4 regions of the Yersinia sp. KBS0713 genome follow, and region 1 is predicted to be linked to each of the others. Evidence: predicted binding sites of a transcription regulator. Region 1 holds the regulator's gene; each other region holds the start of a gene.

Region 1 (3,164 bases):
GATACCTCCAACCCTTTTGCGGCTAAAGCCATTCCGTCGCTGGATGAAAGTTTTGTTGTCATTCATTTTCGAGGTTTGGACCAGATCGACTTCCCCTACTTGCTGGCAATGTTGCAAGGGTCATTTATCTCTAATATCAATACATTGGTGGTGCCGGGTGGAAAGATGGGGCTGGCAATGGAGCTGATTATGGCCCCGTTAGTGCAGCAACTACTGGAGGGCAAGACGATCGGCTAATCTCCTTCGTTTCTGGCGTTGCGATGATGCTGGCTGCAACACCAGGAACGTTGAACATCACTAGGGTGCTGATTAACTAGGCAATTTCACGAATTTCAAAACTGTGGGTAATGGTCGCCGCTTTACCCAACATCAGGGAGACGGAGCAGTATTTCTCTGCTGACAGCTCAACCGCACGCTCAACAATTTTGTCAGTAAGCCCCTTACCGCTGACGATAAAGTGCAAATTGATTTGCGTAAACAGACGCGGTGCTTCTTCGCGACGCTGAGAGGTTAACGTGACCTCACAATCGCGCACATCGTTACGCCCTTTTTGCAAAATAGAGACCACATCAATCGCGCTGCAGCCACCTGCTGACATCAACAACATCTCCATCGGGCTAGGTGCTTTATCACCGGCATTTCCATCCATCAAAACTTGATGTCCTGACGCCGATTCACCCAAAAATGTCAGCCCCTCAACCCACTTTACACGTGCCTGCATAACACTCGCTCCCAGTTAAATTTTCTGATCCAGACTACCCTTTCATTTAGAAACTGGCAATGTAACCCGATGTTCATCATGCTGAAGCGATACAACACAAGACACTGACCTCATCCTGTGCTACAAACAGAACCGAAAGTGTTGTTTCTAGAATTAAATAGGGTAGCTCCCAATACTCAGTGAAGGGTTTCTATCCAGTACGTATCTTGGCTATACCTTTCGGCAATTGAGCAAATTAATATGCTAAAAGAAAGTGTATTTTAAAAGCACGCCGTACAGGGAACTCTGAGCCCTGTTAAGTTAGGCAGCGATAACAACAGAGGATAACAGCGAATGGTTCTCGGCAAGCCACAAACAGACCCGACTCTCGAATGGTTCCTGTCTCATTGCCATATCCACAAATACCCATCGAAGAGTACGCTAATTCACCAAGGTGAAAAGGCCGAAACGCTTTACTACATCGTGAAAGGCTCCGTTGCGGTGCTGATTAAAGATGAAGAGGGTAAAGAGATGATTCTCTCCTATTTAAACCAAGGGGATTTCATCGGCGAGCTTGGATTATTTGAAGAAGGCCAAGAGCGTAGTGCCTGGGTTAGAGCAAAAACCGCCTGTGAAGTGGCTGAAATTTCTTACAAAAAATTCCGTCAGTTGATTCAGGTAAATCCAGATATCTTGATGCGCCTCTCTTCACAAATGGCGAACCGCCTTCAGATTACATCCGAGAAAGTGGGTAACCTCGCTTTCCTTGATGTTACTGGGCGCATTGCACAAACGCTGCTTAACCTGGCAAAACAACCTGATGCCATGACCCACCCAGATGGGATGCAGATTAAGATTACCCGCCAGGAAATTGGTCAGATAGTTGGCTGTTCCCGCGAAACTGTGGGGCGGATACTAAAAATGCTGGAAGATCAGAACTTGATCTCCGCACACGGTAAAACGATTGTCGTTTACGGCACCCGTTAATTCCCTATAAACCGGTGCCGATACCCTCGGCATCGGTTTTCTCAATCTTTTGTGATTAATAAATTTCTGGGGCCTAAATGAAGTGGCAACGGGTTATTTATCATCCTGAAGTAAACTATGCATTACGCCAAACATTAGTTCTCTGCCTGCCAGCAGCCCTAGGCTTTGCTATCGGCGAGCTGCGACTCGGACTGATGTTCTCCCTGATACCCGCGTGTTGCAATATTGCCTCGCTGGATACACCGCACCAACACTTCTTCCGGCGGCTGATTATTGGTGGCGCGCTCTTTACACTGAGCAGCTTCCTGACCCAGCAGCTGTTGCTGTGGCACATTCCCTTGCCGTGGATCATGCTCGGGCTAGCACTGGTGCTCGGTGTCAACGGCGCAATCAGCCCCCTCCATGGCCACTTGTTGCCCGCCGCGTTAATCGCCGCAATATTCAGCCTAAGCATGGTTGGTCGCGCACCTATCTGGCAAGCACCCCTGTTGTGCGCTGTCGGAACACTCTGGTACGGCCTCTTTAACTGGCTGTGGTTCCGGTTATGCAGAGACCAGCCGATCCGTGAGCCACTAAGCCAGCTTTATCATTTACTGGCAGATTATTGCGACGCTAAATACAACCTACTCTCCCAGCATGTAGAGCCGGAAAAGGCGCTCCCCCCGTTGCTTGATCGGCAACAGGGGATAATGGACAAAATTAACCAGCTTTATCAGCAATTTAACTTAATCAACAATGCCACCAAGGCGGAGCGCAAACGGCTATTGGGGCTATTTCAGATGGCGCTAGACCTGCAAGAGCACATTACTGCGGCGCTGAATCAGTCAGATAGAGTGCGAGACCTCCTGGAGCATAGTCGGATAGAGGAGGTACTTCGCCGCAATACGCAGATTATCTCAGCTCAAATGCGCGTTATTGCCGATGATATTCTCTATCACCACCGTGCCAAGCGAAATTTCACCGCCGGCGATGCGCTGGTTGAACTGGAAGAGATAGCCCAGCAGCACCCCAATAATCCAGTGGCGCAATTTTGCTACTACCATACCAGCCACGTTATCCAGATCCTGAGTGACCGACGCCCGCTGTATGAGCGCGAGTTGATCTCCAGCCAGCAACAGCAGCCATTTTGGCCCGCCCTTATCAGTTACCTCTCATTTAAGTCTGGTGCGCTGCGCGCTGCCGCACGACTGGGGGTGACACTGGCCGCAGGCAGCTATATTGGTGCCTTGATGCACCTGCCAAAACCTTATTGGATCTTACTCACCGTGATGTTGGTGGTACAAAACGGCTATAACGCGACTAAGGTGCGCATCTATCACCGCGCCCTCGGGACACTGATCGGGCTGGTGTTGGCGGCAGGTTTGCTGCATTTACAGATGCCGGAGGGGGTGACACTGGGCATTATGTTGCTGATCACACTGGTGGCCTATCTGGTGCAACGTAACAACTACGGGCTAGCGGTTATTGGTCGAACCAT
Region 2 (3,164 bases), 2.1 Mb from region 1:
GCTGTCACAAGTCTGGTGGCCAGTACATTGTGTGCAGCATACGCCGGGAGCTGATTGGCATCCGCAATTGCAACAAAAGGCCATCACCGCCACCTTCCGCAAGGGGCAAGATCCTGACGTCGATAGCTATAGCGCTTTCTTTGACAATGGTCAGCGGAGTAAAACAGCGCTGGATGATTGGTTGCAGCAGCAAGGTATAGAGCGCTTGTATATTATGGGGCTAGCAACAGATTACTGCGTAAAATACAGCGTGCTAGATGCATTATCTTTAGGTTATCAAACCACAGTCATCAGTGACGGTTGCCGCGGCGTAAATTTACAACCGCAGGATAGCCAGCAAGCGTTTGATGTGATGAGCAAGGCGGGGGCTGACTTACAAACGCTGGCACAATTTGTGGCTGAAATTAATCCCACTCATGGATAACCGCTTGGCGGTATAAACATCAACGGAGCCAGATAGGCTCCATTGATTCGCACAGATATTACATTTGCCAATCAGCTTGCAGGCAGTGCCCTACTCTGGTTTCAGTTTAACCAATGTCGGCTGGCTGAATTGCTGCTTCAGCTCTTGCTTGGTTTTCATCACTATCTGGCCATCAGTGCCAATACTCATATGCTGCGCATCCTCGTTATGACGTGCTTGCCATAACATGACCATTTGCAGGCTGTTCTCTTTCTGCTTCGGTGTCAGCGCCACACCATCCGGCCATTTACCCAGCTCAACGGCCTGGGCTAAACGCTGGTAAATTTCCGGTGTCATCACTGAAATCAGGTCTTCAAGCTCCATCAGAGCATCCTTAGCTAAATGAATAATAAGCTGAATCGATTTTTCACACACCAAAATGCGGCATTAACGGCTATTTAGCCCGCGATTTGCTCGCCATTTTGATCGTCAACAAAATTAAGTGACGCCGAATTCACGCAATAGCGCTCACCGGTAGGCTGTGGCCCATCAGGGAAAACATGCCCTAAATGCGCGTCACAATTGCCACAACGAATCTCCACACGATGCATATTATGTGAATAATCATCAACATAGCGGATAGAGTCTGCATCAAGCGGCTGATAGAAACTCGGCCAGCCGCAACCAGAATCGAACTTTGATTCTGAGATAAAAAGTGGCTGGTGACAACAGAGACACTGGTAGACGCCATCGCGTTTGTTATGCAGCAATTTGCCGCTAAAAGGCGCTTCCGTCCCCCGTTGCTGGGTGACATGCCGCTGAATATCGGAGAGTTTCTCAATATTTTCTGTGGGGTTCAGTTCTTTAGCCATTTGTGCGATTCTCTGGCAGGGAATAAAGTCAACGAAAACAACGTCTAATAATAACAAAAAATTAACAACAAAGCATTTAAAATTGTCCTAAACTGTATGCCATCGAGGTGTTAACGGTGTAAATGTGATAAAAATCTCAAATATTATGGATTCTCACTTTAAACTGAATAATTCGCCCCAATATAAAAATGAGGCTAATCGTATCTGGAAACGCGCGATTAATGTTCAATCTACCTACCTTGGTTTGATTTGTAGCAATAATTGACACGATTCCGCTTGACGCTCGGTAAGGTTTTTGTAATTTTACAACCAACCTTTTATTCACTAACAAATAGCTGGTGGAATATATGACTATCAAAGTAGGTATCAACGGTTTTGGCCGTATCGGTCGCATTGTTTTCCGTGCTGCTCAAGAACGTTCTGACATCGAAATCGTTGCAATCAACGATCTGTTGGACGCTGACTACATGGCGTACATGCTGAAATACGACTCTACCCACGGTCGTTTCGACGGTACTGTAGAAGTAAAAGACGGCCATCTGGTTGTTAACGGTAAAACCATCCGTGTTACCGCAGAGAGAGATCCGGCTAACCTGAAGTGGAACGAAGTTAAGGTTGACGTTGTTGCTGAAGCAACTGGCCTGTTCCTGACCGACGAAACTGCACGTAAGCACATCGCTGCTGGTGCGAAGAAAGTTGTTCTGACCGGTCCTTCTAAAGACGACACCCCTATGTTTGTTATGGGCGTTAACCACAAGGCATACGCTGGCCAAGAGATCGTTTCTAACGCATCTTGCACCACAAACTGCCTGGCTCCACTGGCTAAAGTTATCAACGACAAGTTCGGTATCGTTGAAGCGCTGATGACCACGGTTCATGCAACTACCGCAACTCAGAAAACTGTTGATGGCCCGTCTCACAAAGACTGGCGCGGCGGCCGCGGCGCATCCCAGAACATCATCCCTTCATCTACCGGTGCTGCTAAAGCTGTGGGTAAAGTTATCCCAGAACTGAACGGCAAACTGACTGGTATGGCGTTCCGCGTTCCTACTCCTAACGTTTCTGTTGTTGACCTGACTGCACGTCTGGAAAAACCAGCTTCTTACAAAGAGATCTGTGCTGCAATCAAAGCAGCTTCAGAAGGCGAGCTGAAAGGCGTTCTGGGCTACACCGAAGACGACGTTGTTTCTACCGATTTCAACGGCGAAAAACTGACTTCAGTATTCGATGCTAAAGCAGGTATCGCGCTGAATGACAACTTTGTGAAACTGGTTTCTTGGTACGATAACGAAACTGGCTACTCAAACAAAGTTCTGGATCTGATCTCTCACATCTCCAAATAATTGGATTGATGTCGAGCTCTGCCAAAAGCCACCTTCGGGTGGCTTTTTTATTTTAGTTGCGCAATATCAATAATTTACCACAACGACGCCCTGCATTTGCTGCAAGATTTAAAGCCTGTGATATTATCGAGAGACTGAAGTTCAATGGATCTCAAGCTCCCTTTCCCATAAGGCCAAACGAATGAACGAGAAAGTATTCACCCTACCTGTTGTTGAACAAATTTCACCTTATATCAGCCAACGCCAGTTGGATGAATTGCCAATCGTGGTTGTTTCCCACCCGAAGGTGCGTGCGGCAGTGAGCTTGCAAGGCGCGCACTTATTGGCCTATCAACCTAGTGGTGAACAACCTGTTATTTGGTTGAGTAATAACACACCATTTAAGGATGGTATCGCTATTCGCGGTGGTGTGCCGATATGCTGGCCTTGGTTTGGCCCATCAGCACAACCGTCCCACGGCTTTGCACGTCTTCTGCCATGGACCCTCAGTGCCCATGATGAAAATGAGAATGGGGTAATTTTGACCTTCACCCTGGAAGACAGTGA
Region 3 (3,164 bases), 2.0 Mb from region 1:
TGGCGGTCTCTTTGCTTTCGGTCGCGACAGGTTTATAGCCCGCCGCTGTTCTGCCATTTTGGCTTAAAGCCTGAAGTAAGGCCCGTGACACTACGGTTTTACCAACAGCGGTGTCGGTACCCGTCACAAATACTCGCGTTAACATAATAATACTCCGAAATCTGGTCACGCAGACTTAACTCTTTTCACTTAACATTAGCGAAATGGGCAATATGGACAAAAGTCTAGGCGATGCCGACCATGGACAGCTTGCGTTAGCGCAAGGTTTTACCGAACTGAGAGAGCTTTTTAGCGGATAAGCGCAAATAATAGGAGGAGTAGACACGAGATAACCACTAATAATTAACTCTTAATTATTAGTGGTTAATAGCTTAGCCTTGCAGCAGTTTCACTAATAATGAGCCGTTATAGAGCGCCTCTTTTACTAATGCCGCGCCGGGCATTGTACCCTGATTAAAGAATGCGGTCGGTTCAACCAGAATATTATCGCTGTATGCGGGCAGTGCTTGTTGGCGAATACAAGCGGCAATGGCCGGATGTAAAATAGAGGCGGCTTTATTTAGCGGCGAGCCTACCAGGATCTTTTCCGGATTAAATAAGTTGACCATAATGGCGACAATTCGCCCTACGCTGTGGCCGACACCCAAAATAATATCTTTGGCGAGTTGATCACCGGCTAACGCGGCATCACATAAAGATTCAACACTCAGTGGCGTGCTATGTAATAACGAACTCATGGAGCCATTTAATCGTTGCTGGGCAATTTCCAGCATATTTTCAATACTGGCAACTGTCTCAAGGCAGCCATGATTACCGCAATAACAGAGCTTGCCATAGGGGTCGACCTGGGTATGACCAATCTCCACCACACTGCGGCTACCGGCATGTAATACCCTGCCCGCGGTAATAACACCGGCCCCCACATTATGGTCAATCACCACCTGAATCACATTCTGGCATCCGCGCGAGGCACCATACAGCGCCTCGGCCATGGTCCAGGCGCAAATATCGTGTTGCAGATAGACCGGCAGTCCCGTTCGCTGCTGCAGTGCGGGGCCAAGCAGCATCTCATCAACATCATAAAATGGCATTTTATGCACAATACCTGCCGGTGCATCAATGATACCCGGCATGGTAATGGCGATAGCGGTTAGCCTTTCCAGCTTTTCCTGATGGCGGATAAAGAAGCGGTCCACTTCGTTGAGAATACGATTTAGCAGGGGTTCCGGGTGGCTATCCGGTAGCGGAATGTGATCCTCAACCACCAGTTTGCTACTGAGGTCACGTAGTGCAAGGGTGATGAAGTCACGACTGATACGGCCGGAGACATAGTGCCAGGCTTCGGTATCCAGGACTAAGCCAATAGCTGGCCGCCCACGGCTACCCACATCTTGATATTCGGTCTCTTTAACCAGGTGCGCTTCAACCAGCTCGCGCACAATTTTAGTGATACTGGCGGGGGCCAACTGGGCCCGCTTAGAGAGTTCAATGCGGGATATGGGGCCGAACAGATCAATTAGCCGATACACGGCCCCTGCGTTGGTCTGCTTGATTTGATCAATATGCCCAGGCTGTCCATCCGTTATCACTAAACCGGCTCCTTCTCTGCCAACCGAGTATTTTTCGCGCTTCTAAATAAAGATTATCGGCTATGTTGGGGCTTTTAGCATATGGCGTCAACTATTTGATTAGTTATGTGATTTACTGCACATAATAAGTAATCATTGCTGGTTATTTATACCGTTTGAAGTCAAGGGAGCAGTGGTTTTTTTACCACTACTGCAGCAGTATTTTCTAGGGTTCTTCCACTGGCCCCCTTTCAGGAAGGAGTTAGTGGAGGGCCGAGGGGGAATAACCCACAAAACTGATTACCTTGTGACGTAGAGGTGTATTTGACCAGCATTAACTATGCCATATCGACTGATATACTGAGGATTCTGTCTGCTGAAATAATCGGTTACCATTGTTATAAAATTTTTCTGGTCTGGTGACCATCGAATACTGGCGACATGTTGCCAATAACCATTTCTTCTTAGAATATCAGGTAAGTTACCCGGTTCCACTCTAGATATATTACCCCTATCAATAGGCGTCATAACCCACTCCATTTTACCGCCGACAACAACCCTAATGCGTCCAGCTGCGATAGCATTTTCTATTATCTCATCAAATGTCCGTGGTAGCCCTATTAGTATTGGCGTTTGGTATGGAAAAATATTGGGTTGTGCTGGGAAAAGGCCTAATCTTTCTAACTCTGTACGTGATAGCATATTATTCACCGATGATATTTAATGGTTAATGTAACCTAATGGACTATTTGCCATTGGCGACCAATGACATGAAATATTACCGCCTCACACCCACAGTGCTCTGCTTACCAAACCGTTGGGGCATGTTATATATCTAAAAATTGACCGAGTTGCTCCATAGGACGAGTTTGTCTTGATCGTTCAAGTCAATATTATTGAGTTCTTTTGGTATAAAAACATTAATTGTAGGCTGGCCCTCAACCGTTTCGAGTATCTGTGTGCAATGAATTCGATGCGGATTTCCAGCAAAACCTAGATTGAAACGAACGACGCGGCGACGGGTGGGACCAATAACGAGGCTGACTCCTGCTCCACCACGAGAACCTCCCTGCAAACTTATACTTGGTATGTCCTTGATCGGCAGCTCCCACTCAAAGCCGTTACGCGCGATCCAATGTTTGACCTCAGCTTCAGGGGCATTTATGAGTGTGACTGGAAACCCTCGGGTATTTCTTGCAAATGTATAACGATACCCTTCCCTCCACGTGATAAAAGTTTGCGACAATGGATTTGCTGCATATAAATCTTTATGGCGTGGCTCACTCCCCACGTAAATCCATGTCTCTGTTTCCAAATCTAACTTATACCAGTCTATGGTTTCGAACCATTGTAACTTTGGCCAATCAATACCTTCACCAGAAAATAGCCCCATAGTGCGCGGTTCGACTTTCAATCTTGTGACGAATTCGAAGCTGTGTCCTATTTGTCCTGGAGATTGTATTAGTCTGACGTTGCGTAATTCAAGTTTGGTCACTGTCACTTTTGCTTTCATATCTATATCCCTTTAGAAAAATCCATCATCCTATTGGCGATTAAAAAAGTGATAAATGGCACACCAAAATTGTCGGTAATCAT
Region 4 (3,164 bases), 200 kb from region 1:
GCTCGCCACCGGCGGCAAAAGCTGGGCCAGCGGCGACAATCGCGGCAGTCAGCACTGACCAGCGCGGCGTTTCCAGTTGCAAATGAAAACCCAGAAACAGCGCGGCTACAATGGCAAAACTCAGCTTAAAGGCAAAGCGCAGACGAATGAAGGTCGGGCTGTTCATGTTAGCCAAACTCGCGCAGACGGTGCATCAACTTAATCATCGGCGAGGCCTGATTAGGGTCACGATCATTTGCTCCGGTTATCACTACCGTCGCGGTGGTGCCTGCTGGATATGGATGCTGCTGATCTTCGCTATCCAAACGAATCTTCACCGGCACCCGCTGCGCCAGACGTACCCATTCAAGATTATTATCAATGGTCGCCAGCCCTTTGCTATCGACACTGCTGCTACTATTGGTCACACCGGCGGAGATACTGTCGACAGTGCCATGCAGAATGCGGTTGCTACCCAGAGGGGTGATTTCCGCCCGATAACCCGGCTTAACCCCCTCCAGCTTGGTCTCTTCCAGATAGGCCAAGATATAGAAAGTCTCTTTTTTTACCAATGCGACAGCGGTCGCACCGCGGTTAATGAACTCCCCCCCATGAACATTCAGATTGGTCACCCAGCCTTCGGCAGGCGCGCGCACTGTGGTTCGCTCCAGATCAAGTTTGGCTAAGTCACGGAGTGCAATGGCTTTTGCCAGCTGATGACGGACGGTTTGCAGCACATTGCTGGATTGGTCGATCTCCTCTTGTGACAGCGCCTGCACCCCCAACCGCTGCCGTCTGCCAGATTCGCGCTGCTTCTCGGCAGCTAACGTTTGGTAATAGGCGACATCAGCTTCCGCTTCGGCCAGTGCCTGCTGATAGCGGGGTTGGTCAATCACAAACAGAATCTGGCCTCTCTGCACCAGTTGGTTGTCTTTAACCGGCACCTCAGTGATCAAACCGCTGACATCCGGTGCAATAGCGACTACATCGGCGGTAAATTTAGCATCACGGGTCCATGGCGATTCAGTGTAAAAAGCCCACACCTTGAAAATAGCGATGATAGCCAGTAAGACCACTAATAAGGTGATGCCGATGCGGATTATTTTTAATGAAAAAGTATTCACGGCGACCTCAGGAAGAAAAACGAGAAATTAAGTAAAAAAGGCAACCATACAGCGCGGTATTAAAGAGTGCCGGGTGCCAAACAAACTCATAAATACCCGTGGGTTGTAACAGACGGCGCACGACAAAAAAAAGGGCTAGCGAGAGAAGCAGCTCAAGAAATATCGGCGGGAAAGAGAGGCCGAAAATCACCATCACCGGAAGCAAACTCATTCTTTAAATCCTCTCAATTATAGGATGTCAGTGAACATGCCTAGGTTAATAGTTAAATTCTAAACTGAAACTCATTCAACCACCGCGGGCAAGGCTAAAAGCACCAGCGATAAGGTAGAGTTATAGGTTAAACTTGTAGGTGCAACTGCAAGCTGGACGAGGCGAGGTAACACTTTAGCTACGCGGCTTTCAGACTTCGGACCTTTCTCCGACAACAGTATATTAGCCTGCTTATTATCAACTTATCTACAATGTGTGATCTAAATCACTTTTAAGCTAGAGTTAACAATCAATGTAAAATAAGCGTTTAGCGCTAAACAAATAGGTCACACAGGATAAGCAATGGAAAGACTAAAACGGATGTCGGTGTTTGCCAGAGTGGTTGAATGCGGCTCTTTTACTGCGGCGGCACGGCAGTTGGAGATGAGTGTATCCTCGATAAGCCAGACCGTATCCAAGCTGGAAACCGAGCTAAATGTTAAACTGCTTAACCGCAGTACTCGCCGCATTGGTCTGACCGAAGCGGGCCGGATCTATTATCAGGGCTGTCGGCGCATGTTGCAGGAAGTGCAAGAGGTGCATGAGCAGTTATACGCATTTAACAATACGCCAACCGGCACATTGCGAATCGGCTGTTCATCCACCATGGCACAAAATGTGCTGGCGACCATGACAGCGGATATGCTGAAAGAGTACCCCGGTTTGTCCGTCAATTTGGTTACCGGTATCCCGGCACCTGATCTTATTGGCGATGGTCTGGATGTGGTCATTCGAGTGGGGGCATTGCAAGATTCGGGGCTATTTTCCCGCCGCCTCGGCTCTATGCCAATGGTGGTCTGCGCCGCCAAAAGCTATTTGTTGCAACATGGCACCCCTGAAAAGCCGAGCGATATGATCAACTTCTCCTGGCTGGAGTACAGCGTGAGGCCAGACAGTAATTTCGAGCTGATAGCACCGGAAGGGATCACCACACAAATATCGCCACAAGGCCGCTTTGTGACCAACGACTCACAAACCATGATCCGCTGGCTTAAAGCGGGCGCAGGCATCGCCTACGCACCATTGATGTGGGTGATAGAGGAGATTAAGCGCGGTGAAGTGGAAGTGTTATTCAAAAAATATCACTCTGACCCACGCCCGGTATATGCGCTATATACTGAAAAAGATAAAATGCCCCTCAAGGTTCAAGTCTGCATCGATTACTTAACCGAATACTTTAAGAGCGTTGCAGAGATATATCAGGGCTATCGTTAATAATTATATCGGCGCTTATCTCTAAACCCTACGCCGTGCCACCCACTGTCAGATTATCCAGCTTCAAGGTCGGTTGGCCGACCCCCACTGGCAAGCTTTGGCCCTCTTTGCCGCAGACGCCGACGCCTTTATCCAGCGCTAAGTCATTGCCGACCATCGAGATCTGCTGCATCGCTTCAATACCGGAGCCAATCAAGGTAGCCCCCTTCACCGCGCGGGTGATTTTGCCCTTTTCAATTAAGTAAGCTTCGGAGGTTGAGAACACGAACTTGCCGGAGGTGATATCCACCTGACCACCACCAAAGTTTGGCGCGTAGAGGCCATACTCCACACTGGCGATAATCTCTTCTGGTGTTGATTTGCCCGCTAACATATAAGTATTGGTCATACGCGGCATTGGCAAGTGCGCGTAAGATTCGCGGCGACCATTACCTGTTGGGGCAACCCCCATTAGGCGCGCGTTCAACTTATCCTGCATATAGCCTTTCAGAATACCGTTTTCGATCAATACGTTGTATTGGCCCGGCACACCTTCATCGTCAATAGCCAGTGAGCCACGGCGGCCTTGCATGGTGCCATCGTCCACCACGGTACAC

The links. The regulator CRP, encoded in region 1, controls carbon source genes, mostly activating them, when cyclic AMP is high. The targets are predictions, from matches to a motif close to ATGTGANNNNNNTCACAT.
Region 2: the regulator CRP is predicted to act here: its motif matches at 1,398-1,415, upstream of msrB (peptide-methionine (R)-S-oxide reductase MsrB).
Region 3: the regulator CRP is predicted to act here: its motif matches at 1,695-1,712, upstream of mlc (ROK family transcriptional regulator Mlc).
Region 4: the regulator CRP is predicted to act here: its motif matches at 1,568-1,585, upstream of aaeR (HTH-type transcriptional activator AaeR).

What each region holds. Positions count from the first base shown of each region.
Region 1 covers NZ_CP042173.1:227,652-230,815, reverse strand. Annotated here, with positions in the region: gene FFE93_RS00935 (phosphoribulokinase) at 1-237, shown strand, start outside; gene FFE93_RS00930 (OsmC family protein) at 314-721, opposite strand; gene crp (cAMP-activated global transcriptional regulator CRP) at 1,055-1,687, shown strand; gene FFE93_RS00920 (YccS/YhfK family putative transporter) at 1,765-3,164, shown strand, end outside.
Region 2 covers NZ_CP042173.1:2,349,362-2,352,525, forward strand. Annotated here, with positions in the region: gene pncA (bifunctional nicotinamidase/pyrazinamidase) at 1-424, shown strand, start outside; gene FFE93_RS10980 (YeaC family protein) at 515-787, opposite strand; gene msrB (peptide-methionine (R)-S-oxide reductase MsrB) at 862-1,275, opposite strand; gene gapA (glyceraldehyde-3-phosphate dehydrogenase) at 1,623-2,618, shown strand; gene FFE93_RS10995 (D-hexose-6-phosphate mutarotase) at 2,800-3,164, shown strand, end outside.
Region 3 covers NZ_CP042173.1:2,209,532-2,212,695, forward strand. Annotated here, with positions in the region: gene bioD (dethiobiotin synthase) at 1-145, opposite strand, end outside; gene mlc (ROK family transcriptional regulator Mlc) at 372-1,589, opposite strand; gene FFE93_RS10320 (hypothetical protein) at 1,869-2,270, opposite strand; gene FFE93_RS10325 (hypothetical protein) at 2,404-3,081, opposite strand.
Region 4 covers NZ_CP042173.1:425,684-428,847, reverse strand. Annotated here, with positions in the region: gene aaeB (p-hydroxybenzoic acid efflux pump subunit AaeB) at 1-166, opposite strand, end outside; gene aaeA (p-hydroxybenzoic acid efflux pump subunit AaeA) at 168-1,103, opposite strand; gene aaeX (p-hydroxybenzoic acid efflux pump operon protein AaeX) at 1,111-1,314, opposite strand; gene aaeR (HTH-type transcriptional activator AaeR) at 1,657-2,568, shown strand; gene tldD (metalloprotease TldD) at 2,597-3,164, opposite strand, start outside.